3 regions of the Leisingera coralii genome follow, and region 2 is predicted to be linked to each of the others. Evidence: riboswitches for the same ligand, from Rfam matches in the RefSeq annotation. Region 2 holds a riboswitch; each other region holds the start of a gene.
What was found. Region 2 has a riboswitch for cobalamin ahead of ACFMBG_RS09630 (hypothetical protein). Riboswitches for the same ligand answer to the same signal wherever they lie in the genome.

Region 1: another riboswitch for cobalamin. It lies ahead of ACFMBG_RS11185 (ABC transporter substrate-binding protein); the one in region 2 lies ahead of ACFMBG_RS09630 (hypothetical protein).
Region 3: another riboswitch for cobalamin. It lies ahead of ACFMBG_RS16660 (aromatic ring-hydroxylating oxygenase subunit alpha); the one in region 2 lies ahead of ACFMBG_RS09630 (hypothetical protein).

What each region holds. Positions count from the first base shown of each region.
Region 1 covers NZ_JBHUPT010000029.1:78,657-86,424, reverse strand. The annotation lists gene ACFMBG_RS11210 (paraquat-inducible protein A) at 1-570, opposite strand, end outside; gene ACFMBG_RS11205 (hypothetical protein) at 612-899, opposite strand; gene rimK (30S ribosomal protein S6--L-glutamate ligase) at 1,286-2,191, shown strand; gene ACFMBG_RS11195 (succinylglutamate desuccinylase/aspartoacylase family protein) at 2,196-3,239, shown strand; gene ACFMBG_RS11190 (GNAT family N-acetyltransferase) at 3,282-3,803, opposite strand; cobalamin riboswitch at 3,930-4,123, shown strand; gene ACFMBG_RS11185 (ABC transporter substrate-binding protein) at 4,268-5,278, shown strand; gene ACFMBG_RS11180 (FecCD family ABC transporter permease) at 5,275-6,324, shown strand; gene ACFMBG_RS11175 (ABC transporter ATP-binding protein) at 6,321-7,082, shown strand; gene ACFMBG_RS11170 (LysR family transcriptional regulator) at 7,309-7,768, opposite strand, start outside.
Region 2 covers NZ_JBHUPT010000023.1:77,518-85,285, reverse strand. The annotation lists gene recJ (single-stranded-DNA-specific exonuclease RecJ) at 1-1,682, shown strand, start outside; tRNA gene ACFMBG_RS09650 (tRNA-Glu) at 1,787-1,861, shown strand; tRNA gene ACFMBG_RS09645 (tRNA-Glu) at 2,031-2,105, shown strand; tRNA gene ACFMBG_RS09640 (tRNA-Glu) at 2,275-2,349, shown strand; tRNA gene ACFMBG_RS09635 (tRNA-Glu) at 2,519-2,593, shown strand; gene ACFMBG_RS09630 (hypothetical protein) at 3,348-3,803, opposite strand; cobalamin riboswitch at 3,791-3,998, opposite strand; gene ACFMBG_RS09625 (diguanylate cyclase domain-containing protein) at 4,261-5,319, opposite strand; gene ACFMBG_RS09620 (heme NO-binding domain-containing protein) at 5,316-5,903, opposite strand; gene ACFMBG_RS09615 (trimethylamine methyltransferase family protein) at 6,279-7,768, opposite strand, start outside.
Region 3 covers NZ_JBHUPT010000054.1:22,818-30,585, forward strand. The annotation lists gene ACFMBG_RS16650 (ABC transporter substrate-binding protein) at 1-1,504, shown strand, start outside; gene ACFMBG_RS16655 (FAD-binding oxidoreductase) at 1,578-2,663, opposite strand; gene ACFMBG_RS16660 (aromatic ring-hydroxylating oxygenase subunit alpha) at 2,668-3,903, opposite strand; cobalamin riboswitch at 4,011-4,211, opposite strand; gene ACFMBG_RS16665 (alcohol dehydrogenase family protein) at 4,531-5,637, shown strand; gene ACFMBG_RS16670 (DUF1523 family protein) at 5,692-6,336, opposite strand; gene ACFMBG_RS16675 (hypothetical protein) at 6,348-6,614, opposite strand; gene ACFMBG_RS16680 (DUF6638 family protein) at 6,812-7,768, opposite strand, start outside.

The sequences.
Region 1 (7,768 bases), on a different contig from region 2:
AATGGAACTGTCGGTCAGGATGGTTACCACCAGGAGCGCCGCAAAGGCCCAGAAGGCGGGCCCCAGCCCGACCCGGGCGAGGCCGGACACTTTGACCAGCGCGACCGCGACGCCGATGATGAAGATCTCGGCCATCGCCCAGGGTTTCAGCCATTCCGCCCAGCGGTAGACGGCGGCGGCATGCGGGGCAGGGTGCCAGCCCAGGGCCATCGGCGCCAGGGTATAGACCAGGGCACCGTAGCGGGCGGCGGGCAGCAGCACGATCAGCAGGCCGGTGGCCAGCGACAGCGGCGCCATCGGCCCGCGGGAAAAGGCCAGCACCGCATCCAGTACCGACGCCCGGTGGGACAGCCCCTGGGCCTGCAGCTCCAGAAACGGGAAACCGGCCGCCGCCGCCAGCAGGATCAGCGCCGTCAGCGACAGCATCGCGATCCGGGTCATCGCGCCCGACTTGGGGGCTGCCAGCACCGTGCCGCAGCGGGCGCACCTGGCCACCGTGTGCTTGGCCACCTCCTGATCGCGGTGCAGCACGTCACAGGCGGGGCAGGCGATCAGCTGTTCCGGGTCCATCATATCCTTGTCCGTTCGGGCAGCCCGCCGCAGCGCGGCGCTCAGTCCGCCGCGGCATGGTGCGCCAGTATCTCCTTGCCCGCGCGCCGGTAGTTGACGAAAGCGTTGGCGCTCATGACCACGAAGAAACTGTCCATATCGATCAGAACATAACCCTTTTCCAGCAGCGCACGCGAGAGCGCCGTGACATCCTCCTCATACAGCCTGCGCCGCCCGCAGATTTCCTGCAGCAGCTTGCGCGGGATCCTGTAGCGGCCGGAGGCCTTGCCGCCGAAGTCGCGTCCATAAAGCCCGGCCAGGGTGCCGGCGGCGCTGTCAAAGGTAAACATTTGCTATTTCCAATGAAATTTTGCCTATAGGCAAAAAATTACCATAGCTGTACTAGGGCAGCAACCCAGGTGCGCATGGGGTTCGGAAACGGCAACGCAGACTGTGCCTTGCTGGCCGGCTTGCATCCCGCTGCCGGTATTCTGGTCCTTCGGGGCACCCAATTTCCCAGTGGAAGGACGTTTGAAAACGGATGCGGCACCTTATAGGCTTGATGCAGATTATTGATCCCTATTGGCGATGAGACCCGTGCGCCGGAGACCATTCCCGGCGGGCGGGCCAGCAGGACTTTTCCGAAGATCCCCTGCCGCGCAGAGCTGAAGACCCATTCAACCGCCGCCCACGCCAGCCGCGCCGCTGCTGCGCGGCAACCCGAAAAGGACACCAAATGAAAATTGCCATGCTGGCGCGCAACGCCAACCTTTACACCCACAAGCGCCTCAAGGCCGCGGCTGAGGAGCGCGGGCACCAGCTCGACATCATCGACACGCTGCGCTGCTACATGAACATCGCAACCCGGCGGCCGGAGATCTATTACAACGGCGAAAAGCTGACGGGCTATGACGCGGTGATCCCGCGGATCGGGGCTTCGGTCACTTTCTACGGCACCGCGGTGCTGCGCCAGTTCGAGATGATGGGAGTTTACCCGCTGAATGAAAGCGTCGCCATCGGGCGGTCGCGGGACAAGCTGCGCTCGATGCAGCTGCTGGCGCGCGACGGCGTCGGCCTGCCGGTCACCACCTTTGCCCATGACCCCAAGCAGACCGAGGAAGTGCTCAAACTTGCCGGCGGCGCGCCGATCGTGATCAAGCTGCTGGAGGGCACGCAGGGCATCGGCGTGGTTCTGGCCGATACCGACCGGTCGGCAAAATCCGTGGTCGAGGCGTTCCGCGGCGCCGGCGTCAATATCCTGATGCAGGAGTTCATCAAGGAGGCCGGCGGCACCGACATCCGGGCAATCGTCATCGGCGGCAAGGTGGTGGCCGCGATGAAGCGCACCGGGGCCGAAGGCGACTTCCGCTCCAACCTGCACCGCGGCGGCTCTGCCCAGGTCGTCAAGCTGACTCCGGAGGAACGCGCCACCGCCGTCCGCGCTGCCAAGACCATGGGGCTGAACGCCTGCGGCGTCGACATGCTGCGGGCCAACCACGGGGCGGTGGTGATGGAGGTGAACTCCTCCCCCGGCCTGGAAGGGGTGGAAAAGGCCACCGGCCTGGATATCGCCGGCAAGATGATCGACTTCCTTGAAAAACACGCCAAGGCAGGCGCGACCAGGACCAAGGGCAAAGGGTGACGGCATGAGGGGGCGGCAGCATTTCGCCATCGGCCGCGCCAGGGTGGCGCCGGGCTCGCGGCTGACCGTTGACCTGCCGGTCAGCGTCATGTCCGACCACACGCCGGTCACCATGTCGGCGCATGTGGTGCATGGCCGTCAGGACGGGCCGACGGTCTTTGTCAGCGGCGGCGTGCACGGTGACGAGGTGATCGGCGTGGAGATCATCCGGCGGCTGCTGCGGGCGCCGAACCTGACAACGCTCAAGGGCACGCTGATCGCGGTGCCGATCGTCAATGCCTTCGGCTTCATCAACCACTCCCGGTACCTGCCCGACAGGCGCGACCTCAACCGGGTGTTTCCCGGCAGCGAGCATGGCTCGCTGGCCTCGCGCCTGGCGCATCTGTTCATGACCGAGGTGGTGGCCCGCTCGGATCTCGGCATCGACCTGCATTCGGCGGCGATCCACCGGACCAATTACCCGCAGATCCGCATCTCGCCCGATAACCCGCGCACGCAGGAGCTTGCCGGGGTCTTTGGTGCGCCCATCGTGATGCAGTCGCCGCTGCGCGACGGCTCCCTGCGCGGCGCGGCCAAGGAGATGGGCAAGGATATCCTGCTCTATGAGGCCGGCGAGGGCCTGCGCTTTGATGAGCTGTCGATCCGGGCCGGGCTGGCCGGAATCCTGCGGGTGCTGCGGCACATGGGCATGGTGCCGGCCAAGGGCATTTCCAAACCCAAGTCGCAGCCGCAGTTCTGCGCCTCCAGCAAATGGCTGCGAGCGCCGATGGGCGGGCTACTGAGGGTATACAAGGACGATGGCGAACTGGTCCGGCAGGGGGATCTGATGGGGTCGGTGTCCGACCCTTTCGGCGAGCAGGACGAGGACATCCTGGCGCCCTTCGACGGGCTGATTGTCGGCCGCGCGGTGATGCCCATCGTGAACGAAGGCGATGCCGTGTTCCACCTGGGCCGGGTCCGCTCGGTCGAGAAAGCTGAGGATTCGGTCGAGGACCTCAGCGCCCAGCTGGAGGACGACCCGATGTTCGACGAGGATGAGATCCTGTGAGGCTCTTGCGGGCGCCGAAGCCGGCGCCTGCTGCCCGCAGGATCAAACCTTCAGCCGGCTGAGATCCGGCCAGACGACGGTCACGCTGGGGACCGGGCTGCCAAACACATCGAGCTCCAGCGCTCCGGCTTCCGTGCCCTGCAGCCCGGCGTAGAACGCCCGCGCCTTTTGATTGGATTGGAAGACCGTCAGCGACAGGCTCTGCCGGCCTTGCGCCAGCAGCTGCCGTACCGCCGCCCGGAACAGGGCGCTGCCAGTGCCGAGGCCGTGTGCGGCGGGGGAGACATGCAGATTGTCCAGGTACGGTTCCGGCCGGCACCAGACTGCGCAGAAGCCCAGCAGCTTGGCAGGTGTTCCAGCGTGTTCAGCCAGCAGAAGGATGTCCCCCGGCTGCGGCTGGTAGGCCGCCCATTTCCGCAGCAGCTGCTCCCGGATCCCGCCCTCCAGCCGGGCTTTCGGGAACTCTCCGGCATAGGCCGCCTGCCAGCTTTCCGCGTGCAGGGCGGCGATGCGCGGCAGGTCGGCCGCGGTTGCGGGCCGGATTTGAAAAGCGAGTTGTGCCATGCGGCGCAGCAAACACCAAAAGATTGAGCCGCTCAATGGGCGGTTGCCGCGGCGTCCGGCGGGCGCGCCCTTTTCAGGGGATTTCCGCGGCGGCAGCAAGTTTTTCTTGCCGCAACGAAAGCGATGCGCTACGCGCGCTTCACCGGTCCCGCAAGGGCTAAGAGGGAATCCGCGGTGCCTGCCGGGCACCAACCGGAACTGCCCCCGCAACTGTAGGCGGCGAGTGCTGAGCCATCGCGTCACTGGATCCCAGCGGTCCGGGAAGGCGGCCCAGACGATGACCCGCCAGTCAGGAGACCTGCCGGTATGAAACCGAAGCACACCGGGCGGGGTTGTCCGGGGAGGTTGCCGGCAGGATGCGCCACCGCTATCAGGTGCCGCATGTGGGGGCTCAGATCCTCCGCCTTGCCGGTCAATGCCCTTTCACCCGTTCTCCGGTCATTGACACATGGAGATCGACTATCATGTTTCTGCGTTCCGGCCTGATCGGCCTTTCCTTCACCGTCGCGGCCCAGGCCGCGGCAGCCAGCGAGAGTTTCCCGCTGACCATCGAAAACTGCGGCCAGTCCGTTACCTTCGAGGCGCCGGCGGCGTCCTCCGTGACCGTTGGGCAGGCCGCCACCGAAGTGCTCTATGCGCTGGGGCTGGGCGGCAAGGTGCTGGGCACCTCGGTCTGGTTCAACGATGTTCTGCCGGAATATGCTGAACTCAATGCCAAGGTCGATCGGCTCGCCGACAACGATCCGAGCTTTGAGAGCGTGGTGGCCAAGCGCCCCGGTCTGGTTGCGGCCCAGTATGAATGGCACGTCGGGCCCGAAGGCGTGGTCGCCAAGCGGGAGCAGTTCCATGACCTTGGCATCCCGACCTATGTGATGCCTGCCGATTGCGTCGGCAAGGACAACACCACCGGTGGCGACGGCACCCGCACCCAGATGTTCACCACCGAAAGCCTGTACCAGGGTATCGAGGAGCTGGCGGCGATCTTCGGCGAGGCCGAGAAGGGCGCTGAGCTGGTCGCGGACTACAAGGCGCGCGAGGCCGCGGCTGTTGCCAAGGCGCAAGAGGTTGCGCTGGATGACGCCTCGGCCGTGTTCTGGTTCTCCTCGCCTGAGCTGGAGAGCGACCCGTTTGTGGCCGGCCAGAAGGGCGCGCCGGGCTACATGATGCAGCAGCTGGGCCTGCGCAATGTCATCGAGACCGACGAGGAATGGCCGACCGTCGGCTGGGAAACCATCGCCAAGGCCAATCCGACGGTCATCGTGATCGCCCGCATGGACCGCCGCCGCTTTGCCGCCGATGACTACGAGAAGAAGCTGGAATTCCTGCGCACCGATCCGGTCGCCAGCCAAATGGATGCGGTGAAGAACGGCCGCATCGTGGTGATGGATGCCCAGGCGATGGACGCGACCATCCGCGCGATCCCGGCGCTGGAAGATCTGGCCGCTGAACTCAGCGCGATCGGCAACGGCGAATGAGCGCAGCCGCCGCACTAGCATGGCATGGCTTCCGGGGCGCTTGCCTGGCTTTGCCGGTGCTGGCAGCGGCGGTACTGGCAGGCGCAATGATCGGGGAAACCTCGCTTGCGCCTGACCTTGTCCTGTCCGTTCTGGTCAACAAGCTGGCCGGGGCGGGGCTGCCGGTGGACCCGGTGGATCAGGGCATCATCTGGAGCTACCGGCTGCCGCGGGCGCTGGTGGCCGGGGCCTGCGGCGCGGCGCTGGCGGTGACCGGCGTGGTGCTGCAGGCGCTGCTGCGCAATGCGCTGGCGGACCCCTATATCCTTGGCATTTCCGCCGGCGCCTCGACCGGGGCGGTGGCGGTTACCATTGCCGGGCTGGGCGGCGGTGCCTTGTCGCTGTCCTTCGGCGCCTTCAACGGCGCGTTATTGGCCTTTGGCTTTGTCGCCATTCTGGCGCGGGCCGCCGGGGCAGGCAGCAGCCGGGCGGCGGCGGCGCAGATCGTTCTGGCGGGCATCGCCGGCTCGCAGCTGTTCAATGCGCTGACTGCCTTCATCATCGCCAAATCCGCCAATGCGGATCAGGCCCGCGGCATCATGTTCTGGCTGATGGGCAATCTCAGCGGCGTGCGCTGGCCGGACGTGTGGCTGGCGGTGCCGCTGGCACTGGCGGGCTGGATGACCTGCCGGTTCCACGCGCGGGCGCTCGACGCCTTCACCTTTGGCACCGATTCCGCCGCGGCGCTGGGCATCCCGGTGCGGCGGGTGCAGGTGGTGCTGATCTTTGCAACTGCGCTGATGACCGCGGTGATGGTGTCGATCGTCGGCTCCATCGGTTTCGTCGGCCTGGTGATCCCCCATGCGGCGCGGTTCCTGGTCGGCCCAGGGCATCGCAGGCTGATGCCGGCCGCGGCGCTGACCGGGGCGGTGTTCCTGATCGGCGCCGACATCGTGTCGCGGATCATCATCCCCGGCCAGGTGCTGCCCATCGGCGTGGTCACCGCGCTGATCGGGGCACCGGCCTTTGCCATCATCCTGGTTCGCGGGCAAAGGACGGCGCGATGAGGATCGAAGCCCGCAGCCTGTCCTTCTCGGTGCGCGGCAAGGCGCTGCTGTCCGATGTGTCGCTGGCGGTGCAGCCGGGTGAGACGCTGGCGCTGGTCGGGCCGAACGGCTCCGGCAAATCGACGCTGATGCGGCTTCTGGCGGGGCTGACCAAGCCCTCGCAGGGCGAAGTGCTGCTGGCGGAGCAGCCGCTGGCGCGGCTGTCGCGCCGGGAAGTTGCCCAGCGGATCGCCATAGTCGAGCAGCAGGCCGACACCGCAGAGCGCATCACCGCGCGCTCGGTGGTGGAGCTTGGCCGCACCCCCTGGCTGTCGGCGCTGCGGCCCTGGAGCGGGGAAGACAGCCGGCAGGTGGAAAAAGCGCTGAGGACGGTCGAAATGGAGGCGTTTGCCAAGCGCGAATGGGCGACGCTCTCCGGCGGTGAACGGCAGCGGCTGCACATTGCGCGGGCGCTGGCCCAGCAGCCGGGGCTGCTGCTGCTGGACGAGCCGACCAACCACCTGGACATCCATCACCAGCTGTCGATCCTGCACTGCGTCCGGAACCTGCAGGTGACGGCCGTGGTGGCGCTGCATGATCTGAACCAGGCGCTGACCTGCGACCGCGTGGCGGTGCTGTCGGGCGGGTGCCTGGTGGCATCGGGCACGCCGCAGCAAGCGCTGACTCCGGAAACGGTATCTGAGGTTTTCGGGATCACGGCCCGGCAGGTCCGGGATGCGGACGGCAGCGCGCCGCATCTGTCCTTTCACCTGGCCTGAACACCTGGCCTGAGGGGCAGCGGAATTCTCCCGCCCGTTGCCGGATTTCCTGGCGGAAAGCCGGCGCCCGTTGGGCCAAGCGCCGCGCGCTGCGGCGCGGCGCACCGGTCAGCAAGGCTGACCGGATGTTTCGCGCGCGAAACATTGGGGCAGAACAGCTGACCTGTTGCGACGGGCGGGCGTTAGTGCGCAATGACGCCGCCGCCCCAGCGTCGCGCCATATCTGTTACCCCGGCAGATCCGCGGACAGGTCGCAGGACTGGATGAAAGCACTGCATTCGCCGGTCAGCGCCGCAAACCGGGAGCGTTCGCGCTGGTAGAGGTAGACCTCCCGTTTCTCGGGCAGGTCAGCGATGGCGCGGAAGGCGGTTGTTTCCGGCATGAAGCGGGCGACGGTCTGCGGCAGCACCGTCACCCATTTGCCGGTCCTGACCATGGTGATCAGCGAGTGGGTGTTGTGGATCGTCACATCAGCCGCGCTGCTGGCCTCGGCAAAGCGTTCATTGCGAATCAGATCGCACAGGGCGTTGCGCACAAACCCGGCGCCGGTGACATCTGCAATGACGGGCGGGCTGTCCTGCAGAATCAGCGGGTGGCTGGTGGAGCAAACCAGGCCAAAACGGTCCTCGAACAACGGCACCGCCTTGACGCCATTCAGCGGGTGATAGCCCGAAGCAATGCCGATA
Region 2 (7,768 bases):
TGGAGGTGGACCGGGCGTCGGAGATGATGGCGCAGCAGACCGGCCTGCCCCGTTCGGTCTGCCAGGTGCTGGCCCGCAGGGGCGTTCCGGCGATGGAGGCCAAGGGATTCCTGGAGCCGAAGCTGAAGGAGCTGCTGCCCGACCCGCGCGAGATGAAAGATATGGAAGCCGCCGCCGCCCGCTTCCTGCAGGCGGTGCGGCTGAAGCAGCGGATTGCGGTCTTTGCCGATTATGACGTCGACGGAGGCAGCTCCGCCGCGCTGCTGCTGGTCTGGCTGCGCCAGATGGGGCTGGAGGCGACGCTCTATATCCCCGACCGCATCGACGAGGGTTATGGCCCCAATGTGCCCGCCATGCAGGAGCTGGCCGCGGCTCACGACCTGATCATCTGCGTCGACTGCGGCACCCTCAGCCATGAGCCGATCGCCGCCGCCAAGGGCGCCGATGTGATCGTGCTGGACCACCACCTGGGCGGCGAGACGCTGCCGGAGTGCGTCGCTGTGGTGAACCCCAACCGGCAGGACGAAAGCGGCGACCTGGGCTATTTCTGCGCCGCCGGCGTGGTGTTCCTGATGCTGGTCGAGGCCGGGCGGCAGATGCGCGAAGCAGGCGCAAAGGGTCCGGACCTGATGGCGCTGCTGGATCTGGTGGCACTGGCCACCGTCGCCGACGTGGCCCCCCTGATCGGCGCCAACCGGGCGCTGGTGCGCCAGGGGCTGAAGGTCATGGCGGCGCGCAAACGCCCCGGGCTGGTGGCGCTGTCCGACGTCAGCCGCATGGATTCGGCGCCCTCCACCTATCACCTCGGCTTTCTGCTGGGGCCGCGGGTCAATGCCGGCGGCCGGATCGGCAAGGCAGACCTGGGCGCAAGGCTGTTGTCCACCGGCAACCCGCATGAGGCCGCCGCCCTGGCCGAACGGCTGGATCAGCTGAACACCGAACGCCGCGACATCGAAAACGCGGTGCGCGCCGCGGCGCTGGACCAGGCCGAGGCACGCGGGCTGGATGCCCCCCTTGTCTGGGCCGCCGGCGAGGGCTGGCACCCTGGCGTCGTGGGCATCGTTGCCTCCCGCCTGAAAGAATCCGCCAACCGGCCCGCGATTGTCATCGGCTTTGACGGGGAAGAGGGGAAGGGATCGGGGCGTTCGGTCTCCGGCGTCGACCTTGGCGCCTCGATCCAGCGGCTGGCGGCTGAGGGCCTGCTGGTCAAGGGCGGCGGCCACAAGATGGCAGCGGGCCTCACCGTGATGCGGCACAAGCTGGAACCGGCCATGGAGCGGCTGACCGAGCTGCTGGCCAAACAGGGCGCAGGCCAGGGCGGCCCAGCGGATCTGAAACTGGACGGCGCCCTGATGCCCGGCGCCGCCACGGTGGACCTGATCGGACAGATCGAACAGGCAGGCCCCTTTGGCGCCGGCGCCCCTGCCCCGCGCTATGCGCTGCCCGACCTGCAGGTGCGCTTTGCCAAGAAGATCGGCGAAAGCCACCTGAAACTGTCGCTCAGCGACGGTATGGGCGGCGGCGTGGATGCGATCTGCTTTGGCGCTTTCGACACTGCCCTTGGCCCGCGGCTGCTGGAGCACGGCGGCGCCCGCTTCCATTTTGCCGGACGGCTGGAAATAAACACCTGGGGCGGCCGCCAAAGCCCCCAGCTGCGCCTGGAGGACGCCGCCGAAGCGTGAGAATTCAAGCACTTGCAGCCTGTGGATAAGAAAATGCGCGAATGCGTATTTTTCCTCTTGCGGGTTCCAGCGCTTATAACTAAATACCCGCTCACGCACAGAGTGGCCCGTTCGTCTATCGGTTAGGACGCCAGGTTTTCAACCTGGAAAGAGGGGTTCGATTCCCCTACGGGCTGCCACTTCCCCCGCCAGAGACAGACAGTCGAGACGCGCTAACAGCGCGATTTTTTGCGTTTGTTTTCAGCGACTTACCCCAGCAAAACAGCGCGCAAAAAATCTTCGCATTTCTGCAAAAACCCTCTTGCGCCCACCCGGCGCAATCAGTAAACACCGCCTCACGCACAGAGTGGCCCGTTCGTCTATCGGTTAGGACGCCAGGTTTTCAACCTGGAAAGAGGGGTTCGATTCCCCTACGGGCTGCCACTTCCCCCGCCAGAGACAGACAGTCGAGACGCGCTAACAGCGCGATTTTTTGCGTTTGTTTTCAGCGACTTACCCCAGCAAAACAGCGCGCAAAAAATCTTCGCATTTCTGCAAAAACCCTCTTGCGCCCACCCGGCGCAATCAGTAAACACCGCCTCACGCACAGAGTGGCCCGTTCGTCTATCGGTTAGGACGCCAGGTTTTCAACCTGGAAAGAGGGGTTCGATTCCCCTACGGGCTGCCACTTCCCCCGCCAGAGACAGACAGTCGAGACGCGCTAACAGCGCGATTTTTTGCGTTTGTTTTCAGCGACTTACCCCAGCAAAACAGCGCGCAAAAAATCTTCGCATTTCTGCAAAAACCCTCTTGCGCCCACCCGGCGCAATCAGTAAACACCGCCTCACAGACAGAGTGGCCCGTTCGTCTATCGGTTAGGACGCCAGGTTTTCAACCTGGAAAGAGGGGTTCGATTCCCCTACGGGCTGCCACTTCTTCCTCCCCAGAAACAGCATTTCTTTTGAGCTTCCGGCAAGGAAGTATCGCGCGCTATTTGCGCGGCGCCTCCCGCTGCGGCGGCGCTTCTGGCGTTCAACCCGGACCAGGATGGCCGCGCCCTATCGCCGCTTGAGGCCGAACTGTTGAGCAGAATTGCCGGGAAGCGCCGCACCGGAGCCGCGTTCTCCGCGAACCCTTCGCTGCCTGCCACCTGCTCTTGCACTGCCGCTGAAGACGGAAATGGCGGCGCAGTAGAAGCCACCGCACCCGGGGGGGGACGGCGGAGCAGGCCGTGCAGGCGCGATGTCGCTCTGGCCGGTGCGGCAAGCGCAGGCGTGCCGGCCGCAGAACGCAGGACAGGCGCCGCGGTCACCGCGGGCTGAAGCGCGGGTGCGGCGGCAGAAGGTTCTTCCGGTGATACCGGGATGTTCAGGTCCGGCGGGCGGGGCAAAAGCGCGGCCTGCTGCACCAGAGCAGAGGAGGCAGCCGTGAGCGTGACCTGTCCGGTCAGCATCATCTTCGGCGTCAGCTCATACTGAGCGGAGACATCCGCGGCGGCGGGGTCCGGCAGTTCGGCAGCCGCGAAAGAGCCAAAGGACTGGGCATCCCAGTTGCCTGCCACATGCCGCGCATCGGTTGCGGCAGACCCGGGCCCATTGAAAGTCTGCAGGGCAGCGCCCAGCAGCAGCTCATGCTCCGGGCGGCGGATCCCGTCCGGGCCGTTGGCTTCGGCGCCGTCAACCAGGATCAGCGTGCGATTTGCTTCGGCACCGCGGATGCGGACCTGGTAAAGCTGTTGCCGGAGCCGTTCAACATCAGGCCAGGGACCGAACGCAGCGCGTCCTGAACCGTGGTGATACCGCGGCCTTCGATCTCTTCGCTGGCCAGGACCGGGACGGAGCGGCCGTATTTCCGGGCCTCGGCCGGGGTACCCCCCGGAAACGATGATCTCTCCCAGATCGGCGGCCTCTTCCTCCAGGGCGGTTGCGATTGCAGGGCCGCGGCCAGGGACAGGCTTGCTTTGCGTATTTTCCATTCCTCCCGCCAGCACAGCAAGCACAGGCCAAGCGGCGGCCCATGCCGGGCAGCATGTTCAATTTTCTTGGTCTTTGGCAGGCGTTGCCCCCCGCAGACGGTGAAGACTGCCCCCGCTGCGGAAGTCCGTTGTCCTTGGCGCGCCCCGCACCCGGACAGGCGGATCATTCCTGGCAGGTCTCCTGACTCGCGGGCCGGGGTTTTGCCGCGCCTTCCCGCCCCTTGGAACAGCGGCCTGTTGCAGCATTGCTCTCCGCTCACAGTTGCGGGGGCAGTCACGGGTTCGGCGCCTGCTGGCAACACCTCACCGTGTTCCTTTTTAACCGGGGGTCTCCCAGCCGGACCAGAACCGGCGGCAATCGGGCAAATCTGCTGAAGTCTGTCAGGCTGGTTAAAGACCGCACACGGCAGCCCGAACCGCCTGCACCCTCCGCGCCAGCACAGAAAGGCGCTTAACGTCAGCCACTTTCAGCACCAGCGCCCCCCCTGAAAAGAAACTTGGATCTGGCAGCCCCCCAGCGGGGCATCCGCTTCCCCCTCTTGAAGAAGCCGCCGCGGTCTGCCGGCCCTGAACCCCGGCCAGTCTTCCGCTGTGGTCCAGTCTGGCCTGCTGCAACCCCGCCGGTCAGGAAGCGGAGCCGCTGGCCTTTTGCTGCGGCGTATCCGCACCGCTGCCGCAAGCGCCTGTGCCCGCGTCGTCCTTCTCCATGCCTTCACGGTAGAAGCAGTGCTGCGCCCGCCCGGCGCGTTTGGCCGCATAAAGCGCCAGATCCGCCTGGTTCAGCAGCTGCTGCGCATCCGGGACCTTCTGCCAGGTCGACAGGGTGGTGCCGGCGCTGGCGGAGATCCGGCAGGTCTGGGCGCCAAAGGGGATCGGCTCCTCCAGCTGCTGGATCAGGCGCTTGGCAATGGCCGCCAGCCGCGCCGTGTCCAGCACGCCTTCGAGGATCATCACAAACTCGTCGCCGCCCACCCGGACCACCGTGTCCGACTGGCGGGTGCATTCCACCATGATCCGCGCCGCATGCTGCAGCACCGCATCGCCGGCCGCATGGCCGAGCGTGTCATTCACCTGCTTGAAGAAGTCCAGATCCAGATGCATCAGCGCAAACTCGCGGCCGCTGGCAATCAGCCGACCCAGCACGTGATCCATCGCCCGGCGGTTCTTGAGCCCGGTCAATGTATCGGTAAAGGCCTGTTCCTCGGCGGCGATCTTGGCCCCCTGCAGACGCAGGTTGAGCTGGCGCGACGCCTCCATCGCGGCGGATTTCGCCTCCACCAGATAGAGCATTTCGATGGTCAGATCGGTGGGCGAGAAATCGGCGCTGGTCAGGTCATAGTCGCGCACCGCCTCCAGCACGGAAATCCCGAAGGACAGGTTGATGAACGCGCCCTCGCCGTCCGGCAGCGGCGAACAAACCCCCTTCAGCCCGGTTTGCGGCGCGTCGCGGAACTGCAGGTGCAGCTTGCTGCCGGAAGTGCGCAACAGATCCTCCACCGAGCGCACCGACCGCGGCCGGGACAGGTCGAAAACCCGGAAGAACCGCCGCCCCTCCCAGTTCAGCTGCGGGCGCAGCTTCTTCAGGGTAGGCCCGGCAGAGACAATACGCCCCTTGGCATCGACAATCGCGTACATCGGGCAGACAACACCTGCCATCTGCGTCAGCTGCTGGAGTGACATCATAGCGAATGCGCTCCCAAATCGAACTCGCGCCCGGCGGCAAACTTGGTTTCCACCAGGGTAATGGAAATCACCTCGGCACCGTCCTGGGTGCCGCTGTGGTCCAGGAACACAAGATCGCCGTAATCATCGGCCATCGCCCGCAGAACGCCCATCAGCACATAGGCATAACCCGGCAGCCCCGGCTGGCAGACCAGTTCGAACTGCTGCGGCGCCTGCTCCACCAGTTCCAGCCCGGGCAGGTGCAGGTCCGAGACCGCCAGCCGCGCCCGGTCCGGCAGGTCGTCCAGCGAGTGCAGGAATTCCACGTAGTTCACGCCGCCAAAGCGCAGCAGCCGCCGCAGCGCCTCCACCTGCGGGTTGGACACCAGGAACGTGCCCATGTCCTCCAGCATTTCCGGCAGGGGGCGCGCCAGGATCTTTTCCATCGCCGTCAGCATCCGGCCCGATTGCTCATCGGTGTAAAACAGCATTGCTTCGAACTCGGTAAACCCGAGCCCGGCCTCTTCCATAACCTCTTCCCAGCGGTCCGCCCCGTAGGTACTGGTCACAAAAGCCTGAATCGCCCTGTTGATCAGACCGTGCATGCAATGGCCCCTCTTTGCCTATGCTGCAGTCTTGACGCCTGCTGGTTAAGAAAGGCCCAACAAAGCAAATTTGCGTGATTTATCGCGCGCATTTCCCCCGATTTTTTCTTTTGAACCAAGCCCGCCGCCTTGCGCAGCAGACACCGTCTCCGTGCGTATTACGATCATAGTCCGGCTGCCGGCCTCTGGCCAAGCAGTTCCGGCACAGCAATTTGCCTGGCCGGCTCCGGCTGTCCCCTACTGGACCGGCTGGCGCCAGGAGGCAAGCCTGCAGCGGACCGAGCCTGCCGGACCGGCAGGATCTGTCCTGCCGCCGGGTCTCCAAACAGAAAAGCGGAGGGAACCCCCTCCGCTTTTCCCGGGCAGCTGCCGGTTTCAGAAGTCGGTGGGCGCCCCGCCCTCGGCCTTGCGGCGGGCAACGAAATCCGCCAGCTCGTCGCGGATCGCCGCATCCATCGGCGGCTCCTCGAAATCGGCGATGATTTCCTTGAACAGCTTGTGGGCACGCTCCGCGGTCCAGGTGGCGCCCGCCGCCTCCCAGGCCTCATAGTTGCGCCAGTCGCTCAGGAACGGCTGGTAAAACGCCGTCGCATAGCGGTCCTGGGTGTGCTGGATACCAAAGAAGTGGCCGTCGTTGCCGACCTCCTTGATGGCATCCAGCGCAATCTCCTCCGGCCCGGTGGCGGAAATCTGCGGCTGCATGTAGCGTTCGATCTGCTGCAGGATCTCGCAATCCATGATGAACTTCTCGGGGCTGGCGATCAGCCCGCCCTCCAGCCAGCCGGCCGCGTGGTAGACCATGTTGGTGCCCGACTGCACCGCCGCCCACAGCGAATTCGAGGTCTCCCAGACCGCCTGCCCGTCCGGCACGTTGGCGGCGCAGACGCCCGAGGACCGCATCGGCAGCCCGTAAAAGCGCGCCATCTGCCCGGTCATCTGGGTCGAGCGCATGTATTCCGGCGTGCCGAATGCCGGCGCGCCCGATTTCATGTCCACGTTCGACGTGAAGGTGCCGATCACGCAGGGCGTGCCCGGGCGCACATACTGGAACAGCGCAATCGCGCACAGGCTCTCGGCAATCGACTGCGCCACCGCGCCCGCCATGGTCACCGGCGCCATCGCGCCCGCCAGGGTAAACGGCGAGACGACGATGGCCTGCCCCCGCCGCGCCAGCCTCAGGCAGCCGTCGATCATCGGGAAATCGTGCTTCAGCGGCGAGGTGGAGTTGATGTTGGTGTACATATGCGGCTTGGCCTCGAACTCCTCATCGCTGAGGCCGCCGGCAATCCGCACCATCTCCATCACATCCTCGACCCGCTCCTTGCCCAGGGAATAGGCATGCATCGCCTTGTCGGTCAGGGTCAGCTTGTCATAGAGCACATCCAGGTGGCGGACCGAGGCATGGATGTCCACCGGCTCCACCGGGTAGCCGCCGGCAAAGTGGATGCAGTTGAAATACTGTGTCAGTTTCAAGAGGTTGCGGCATTGCTCGCGGTTGCCCGCCACCTTCTTGTTCAGCTCCATATCCCAGTAGTTCGGCGGCGAGGACACGTTGCCGAACAGGATGTGATTGCCGCCCAGCGGGATCGTCCGGTCCGGGTTGCGCGGGGTGATCGAGAATTCGCGGGGCGCCTTGCCCACCATCTCCATCACGAAATCCCGGTCCATCCTGACCAGCTCGCCCTCGACCCTGACGCCGGCCTGCTTGAAGATCTCCAGCGCCTCAGGGTTCAGGAACACCACGCCGATCTCTTCCAGGATGCGCATCGCGCCCTCGTGGATCGCCTGGATGCCTTCCTCGGTCAATGGTTCGGTGGGCCGGTCGATGTTGACCGGGATCTGCCAGGGCATCTGCTCCAGCGCCG
Region 3 (7,768 bases), on a different contig from region 2:
CCTCAGCCAGCCGGTGCAGGCGGCGGCCAATGTCCAGGAAGGCGGCACCATCCGCATCCAGCAGGTGGTGCGTGCGCTGCTCGACCCGCCGCTGTTCAACTGGCCGCAGCTTGGCAACCTGGTGCGCGGCTACATGGAATACCTGGTGCAGTACAACGCCGACGGCACCTTTGAACCCCGCCTGCTGGAAAGCTGGGAGGTCAACGAGGACGCCACCGAATACCTGCTGCACATCCGCCCCGGCGTGCACTGGAACGACGGCCGCGGCACCCTGACCGCCCAGGATGTGGCCTACAACTTTGCCCGCTGGTGCGACGGCAAATGGGAAGGCAACTCGATGGCCGCCCGCATGGGTTCGCTGCAGAACGAGGCCGGCGACGGCCCCGCCGAAGGCTCGCTGGAGGTGGTGGACGAGCTGACCCTCAAGGTGAAGCTCACCCGCCCCGATATCACCATCATCCCGGCGGTGACCGAATACCCCGCCGCCATCGTGCCGGACGGCTGGTCCGGCGACCCGGGCGCCGACCCGATCGGCACCGGTCCCTACAAGCTGGTCGAATACGAGGTCGGCGTGAAGGCGGTGCTGGAGAAGAACCCGGATCACCAGTGGTGGGGCGAAGGCGCCCATCTGGACCGGATCGAGTTCATCGACTTCGGCACCGACGGCGCCACCCACCTGTCGGCGGCGGAGTCCGAAGAGATCGACATGGTCTATGAAACCGTGGGCGAATACGTCGACATCTTCACCTCCATCGGCTGGAACGTCAGCGAGTCGGTCTCGGCCAACACCCTGGTGCTGCGCACCAACCGCGACGCCGAGGTGGACGGGAAACAGCCCTACGCCGACGCCCGCGTCCGCCGCGCCCTGGCGCTGGCCTGCGACAACGCGGTGCTGCTGGAGCTCGGCTATGACGGCCGCGGCACCCTGGCGGAAAACCACCATGTCTGCCCGATCCACCCGGAATACGCCGACATCGGCGCCCCGGTGCGCGACGCAGAGGCTGCACGCCAGCTGATGGAAGAGGCCGGGATGCTCGACTTCGAGCATGAGCTGATCTCCATCGACGACGACTGGCGCCGCAACACCACGGATGCGCTGGCGGCGCAGATGCGGGATGCGGGGCTCAAGGTCAAACGCACGGTGCTGCCCGGCAATACCTTCTGGAACGACTGGGACAAGTACCCGTTCAGCTCCACCGACTGGGGCCACCGCCCGCTGGGGGTGCAGGTGCTGACACTGGCCTACAAGACCGGCGTTGCCTGGAATGAAACCGGGCTGGCCAGCGCCGAGTTCGATTCCATGCTGGAAGCCGCTTCGGCCATTGCCGACGCCGACACCCGCCGCGGCCACATGGAGAACATCGAGAAGTTCCTGCGTGACGACGGCACCATCATCCAGCCCTACTGGCGGTCGCTCTACCGCCACGCCCGCCCGGGTGTGATCGGCGCCGACAGCCACCCGATCAATGAAATCCACGTGCACAAGCTGGCACTGGAAGCCTGATCAGGGGCTGAAAGAAGAAAAGGGCGCGCGCCACACCGGCGCGCGCCCCTTTTTATGGCCAGATCTTTTATGGTCAGATCGCGACCTCGACCCGGCCGATCGGGTTGGAGCAGCAGGCCAGGATATACCCCGCCTCCACATCCTCTTCCGAGATGCCGCCGTTGTGGACCATATGCACCTCGCCCGCGGTTTTCTTGACCTTGCAGGTGCCGCAGATGCCGAAGGTGCAGCCCGACGGGATGTTGAGGCCCGACGCCTTGGCCACCGCCAGCACCGTGTCGGTCTCGGTGCAGTTTGCGGTCACGCCCGACGCGGCAAAGGTGATCTCGGCCGCCGCGGTCTCCTCGGGAACCACATCGTCCAGCTCCGGCGCATCGGCCTCGGTCTCCACCGGCGCGCCAAAGCTCTCCTGGTTGTAGTTCTCCATGTCGAAGCCCAGGCCGTTCAGCATGTCGCGCACCGCCTGCATGAACGGATCCGGCCCGCAGCAGTAGACTTCCCGCTCCAGGTAGTCGCCGGCGATGATCCCCAGCATGATCTGATTGAGCTGGCCGCGGTAGCCGGTCCAGACCTGATAGGGATCGTCCTCTTCCACCACGAAATGCAGCTTGATACCGGGCACCCGCGCCGCCATGCCTTCCAGCTGGCGCCGCGCGATGATCTCGCTGGGGCGCTTGGCGCAGTTGATGAAGCAGACGTCGGGCGACTGGCCGCGGTCGAACAGATACTGGGTCATCGACAGGCTCGGCGTGATGCCGGAGCCTGCAGAGATGAACAGGAACTTGCCGTTCGGACGCTTGGGCAGGGTGAACACGCCTGCCGGGCCGGACGCCTTGAGGAACATCCCCGGTTTCAGGTGGTCCAGCATCCAGCGGGTGCCGATGCTGTCCGCCTGCGCCTTCACCGTCACCGAGATCGACAGCGGCCGCGACGGCGAGGAGCTGATGGTATAGGTCCGCCAGACAGTCCCGCCCGGCACCGGCAGCTCCAGCGTCAGGAACTGGCCCGGCTGGTATTTGAACCACGCGCCGGACGGCGCGCGGAAGCTGAAGGTGGCGGTGTTCGGCGCCTCCGGCACGACCGAGACGCATTCCAGCATCTCGTCGTCCTTCCACGCCAGGGTTTCGTCCAGCGTCTCGAAGTTGGCCTGCAGTCCCATGCGCTTACTCCGCTGCGATCAGGTGGCGGCCGGTCAGCGCGCGGGTCAGGTGCCCGGCATACCAGTTGGAGAACTGGATCACGCCGCTTTCCTGGATTTCCGAGTACGGGCCGGGCTCATAAGCGGGCGAGTTGATGCCCTGCTGGTTGTCCTCCACCACGATGCGGTCCTCGTCATTGGTCGCGACCCAGACCTCGGTCAGCCGCTTCAGGTCATAGTCCTGGCCCTCGACCGCATCCTTGTGCACAAGCCACTTGGTGGTGACTTCGGTCTCGGTCGGGCTGATCGGGGTGACGCGGAACACAATCGAATGATCCGGCAGGAAGTGGTTCCAGGTGGTCGGGTAGTGGAACTTCAGGAGCGTGCCCGCATCGGCAAACGGCACCCGGCCCAGCTTCTTGGCCACCGCCGCCTTGCCGTCCATGGTATAGCTCTCGGCGCCCTCATTGAGCGGCATCCGCGCCACGCGGTACTGGCCGCGCGCGTCGATCTTGAACTGCGCCGGGATGCCCGCGCCTTCGATGCGGTCAAAGTGCTTCTGCAGGTGCGCCGGGGTCTCGCCGCCTTCGATGCCGGTGACGGACGGATCCTCCGGGAAGGTCCGGCACAGCGACGGGTGGTTGCCGCCGCAGTGATAGCACTCGCGGTTGTTCTCCCAGACCAGCTTCCAGTTGCCGTTCTCGATGATCGAGCTTTCATAGGCGACCTTGGCGTTGGCCAGGTCATGCGGCTCCAGATAGGGACGCGCGACCTCGGCAAAGGCGTCGAAATCCGGCGCCTCTTCCGCCAGGCAGATATAGATCAGCCCGGCCAGGTCACGGCAGTGCACCGGCTTCAGCCCGTGCTTGGAGGCATCGAAATCCGGCCCCATGTCGCGCGCCCACAAGAGCGAGCCGTCCAGCTCGTAGGTCCACTGGTGGTAGGGGCAGACCAGCTTGGGCGAATTGCCCTTCTTCGCCTTGCACACAACCGAACCGCGGTGGCGGCAGGCATTGTGGAAGGCGCGCACCTGGCCATCGGTGCCGCGCACGATGATGACGTTGTAGGCGCCGACCTGATGGGTCACGAAATTGCCGGCTTTCGGGATCTCGCAGGCAGGAATGGCAAACAGCCACTCGCGGTAGAAGATCTGCCGCATGTCCAGATCCAGAACGCCCGGATCGGTATAGAACGCCTGTTCCAGGGAATAGTTTTTCTGACGGGCCACCAGTTTGGCCAGAATGTCGCTGTCCTGAAGCATCTGCTTCTCTCCTTTGCCGCATCCCCGCGGCAGGTTGGCTTGGCTGCGGGCATGGATGGAGAGATTGCAGGCCACGCGCCTGCAACCGCCCCGCCGCCGCCCGCGGTTGACGTTTTTAGGGCAAGGCTGGTTTCCGGACTGTCCCGGGGCCATTCGGCGGCGGGGCCTGGCACCTTCCCGAAGCCATTGGCTTCAGTGGTTTTTTGCCATGCCTTGCCCGGGGTCACCGTTGCGGGGGCAGTGCCGGAGTTTCACCAGCTTCCCAATTCTCCGCCCCGAAGGGCGGCACCTTGCTGAGGCGGAAATTGCCCTATTCCCAGGCTATCGGCGGAGACAAATCCGACCCGCCAAAACCGGAAAAAGACATGCATATTATCCCCGCTCCAAGCCCGCTTCCGGCGCAAAATCTCAAACCGGCACTCGCCAGTCTGTTTGCGGCAAAGCACTGATCTGCGGCGCCTTTGCCTCCGAATCGGCCAGACGCACCGATTCGGCAGGCGGGGAACAGCGGCCGCGCCGGGCCGTGCCGCGGAATTCACCTCTTGCCGCGGCCCCTGCCCCGCGGGCAATAATTGCCCGGTATTCCAAGACCTTTCACCAACCCCGCGTGACCAGAAAGGGCCGCCCATGCCCGGACCAAAGACAGACAGCAGCGCTAAGACCATGATGGCCGTCGTGACCACCGGAAACGGCGGCTATGACAAGCTCGAGTACAAACCCGTGCCGATCCCGGAGCCCGCAGAGGGGGAGCTTCTGCTGCGGGTTCTTGCCGCCGGTGTGAACAACACCGAAATCAACACCCGGCTCGGGTGGTATTCCTCCAGCGTGACAACGGACACCGCCGCGGCAGCCGGCCACCAGGAAACCCAGGCTGAGCACAAGGCCGACGGCGGCTGGAACCAGGCAACCCCCTTCCCCCTGATCCAGGGCACCGACTGCTGCGGCGAGGTTGTTGCGGCCGGCCCAGGCACCAGTCAGGCCCTAACCGGCAAGCGGGTTCTGGTGCGCCCCTGCATACGCCCCAATGGCTACGGCGTGATGGACAACGTCTGGATGGCCTCGGACTTTGACGGCGCCTTTGCCCAATATGTCAAAGTCCCCGCCACCGAGGTGTTCCCCGTTGACTGCGCCTGGTCGGACGAGGAGCTGGCGACGATCCCCTGCGCCTACGGCACATCTGAAAACATGCTGCACCGCGCAAACGTCCAAGCTGGCGAGCTGGTGCTTGTGACCGGCGCCTCCGGCGGTGTTGGCTCGGCCACCGTGCAGCTGGCCAAACGCCGCGGCGCCCGGGTGGCGGCGGTCACAAGCCAGGGCAAGATGGATCAGCTGCGGCAGCTAGGCGCGGACGTAATCCTGGACCGGGGCAGCGACCTGCTTGCGGAACTGGGCGGGGAAACCGTGGACGCCGTTGTCGACAACGTGGCGGGAGAAGGCTTCCCGCAGATGCTCAAGCTGCTGAAACGCGGCGGCCGCCTGGTGTCCAGCGGCGCCATCGCCGGGCCGGTTGTCGATCTGGACATGCGGGACATGTATTTGAAGGACATAACCCTGATCGGCTGCACCGCCTGGGACGAGCCGGTGTTTCCAAACCTGATCTCATATATCGAGCGCGGCGAAATCCGGCCGCTGGTCGCCAAGGTCTTCCCGCTCAAGGACATCGCCAAGGCACAGCAGGAGTTCCTGGAGAAAACCCACTTCGGCAACTTCGTTCTGGTGCCGCCGCAGGATTGACCCGCCAGCCCTTTCAGGACCAATGAAAAAGGCCGCCCAGTCGGCGGCCTCTCCTCACTTCGACTTCCAGCTGTCCAGCCAGCGGCGGAACCGGCCTTGCCGCTCGGCAATCGCATCGCCCGCGGCATAGAGGCTGTCCTCGGCGCTTTCGATCATCGGGTCGATCCGCGCCCGCCGGAACCGGCGCCAGCGCACATAGATGGCCCACAGGACCGCAACCAGCAGCACCAGGAAGATGATGCTGAACCAATTGGTTGGCTTGTCCTCCGGCCCCGCCACCGGCTTGATCGACACCGCATTCGGGAAGATCGACAGGAACTCGTTGCGCCAGCCGTAGTGCATCACCGCCACCCACTCCGGATTGGCCTTGGTCGAGATGCTGTCATTGGCGTCCGTATACAGGTTCGCCGTGTCGAACTTGAAATAGGGCGGCCAGTTCCAGCCGGTGTCCTCGTTGCGGTAGACAATGGCGCGGCCGCTGGGGCGCACCCCCTGGATGAATTGCACATCGCGGTTGATCAGCTCCGCCGACTGGTCATCCGGCTTGGACCAGAAGATGCGGGTCCAGTCATTCAGCTCCTGCCGCTCCTCATAGGTGTTGACGATGCGCACCACGTCGTATTGCGGCAGCGTGTAATGCAGGAAGGCGCCGAACAGCACCCAGAAGGTGATCAGGAAGGCCCATTTGATGAAACGCACGGGGCAGCTCCTCACATGAAGTTAATGACATAGACCAGAAGCGCGATGGCTCCCAGCGGAACGATATAGACCAGGAGGATCAGCTTGCGCCGGAACGAGCGGTCATACTGCCTCAGCCCCCGCTGGATGAAGGCCGCGCGGTCGCCGGTCAACCCCTTGTCTTTCCAGCGCCGTTTCAGTTTCGCCCGCCGCACCTCGCGCGAGTAGAGCGACACCGCGCCATAGACCACGGTCAGCACCACCAGCAGGATCAGGACAAGGCGGATAAAGCCGAACATCTATGCTGCCTCTTGGTTACTTGTTTCCAGTTTCTCTTGTTGGGCACCAAACAGAGGTTCGCGCCCGGTCCCGAGGGTGGGCGTTTCACGCCCGCCGTCGTGCTGAAAGCACGCCTCCGGCGTGACGGGGGCGGGGACGGGCGCGAACCGGGCTGCAAGCAGCCCGGAAAGTGGTGTTTCCCTTAGACAGGATCATATCAGCGCCCCCTGACCCGGTTCACAGCCCCCCAGGGGCCAACCCGCTCCACCAGCCCCTGGCGCCGGTTCCGCGGCAGCTTCGGCATCCGCCCCTCCATATCCGGCTCATGCCCGAACAGCGCCTCCCGCGCCCCGGCCTTGTCCACCGCATACTCCCGCGCCAGGAACTCCGCTGCATAGGCCTTCTTGGTCTCCGGCCAGCCGCGGTACTGGCGGTAAAATTCCTCCTTGTGGCAGATGAACAGCTGGCGGAAATCATGCGGGCACAGCTCCGCCAGCAGCATGTTGACCAGATCCCGCTCCGGCGTGTCCGCCGCCCGCAGGGAATAGAAATAGGCCGGATGGTCCGAGCGGATCCGCGGCCACTTGCCGCCCCCCTCGGCCCAGCGCACCAGCGCCGCCAGCCCCTCGAACTCCGCCGGCAGCTCATCCGCATGGCGCGCCGCCATCCGCCGCAGGTCCGATCGCGACAGGCCCGACAGGTCCCGCCCCTTCTCCGTCAGCACCGACACGGCAAGGAACCCCATCTTCTGCCGCAGGATCGCCGCGCCATCGACGCCGCGCGCCCGGATCACCGGCTCCGCCAGGCCGTTCAACTCCAGGAACCGGGCAATCGCATTGCGCTCGCCCAGATCGAACACATGGCGCAGCGGCACCCCCTCGGGCTTTACACCGCTGGCAATCACCGCCGGGTGTTCCACCCCCTGAAACACATACAGCCCGCCAAAATGCGCGGTCCAGAAGTTCGACTGCTCAAAGACCTCATGCTCCAGATGCACCGGATTGCGGGTCACATCGCCGGTCTGTTCCGCCGTCGCGATCATCTCCCCGATCAGCGCATCGTCAAACCAGGCATCCTCGCCGGTCTTGAACCGCTCCACCAGCTCCGCCAGGTGGTCCGCATAGCGCAACGTGCCCTTGGTGGTATCCGCCTCAATCCGCACCTGCCGGATGTC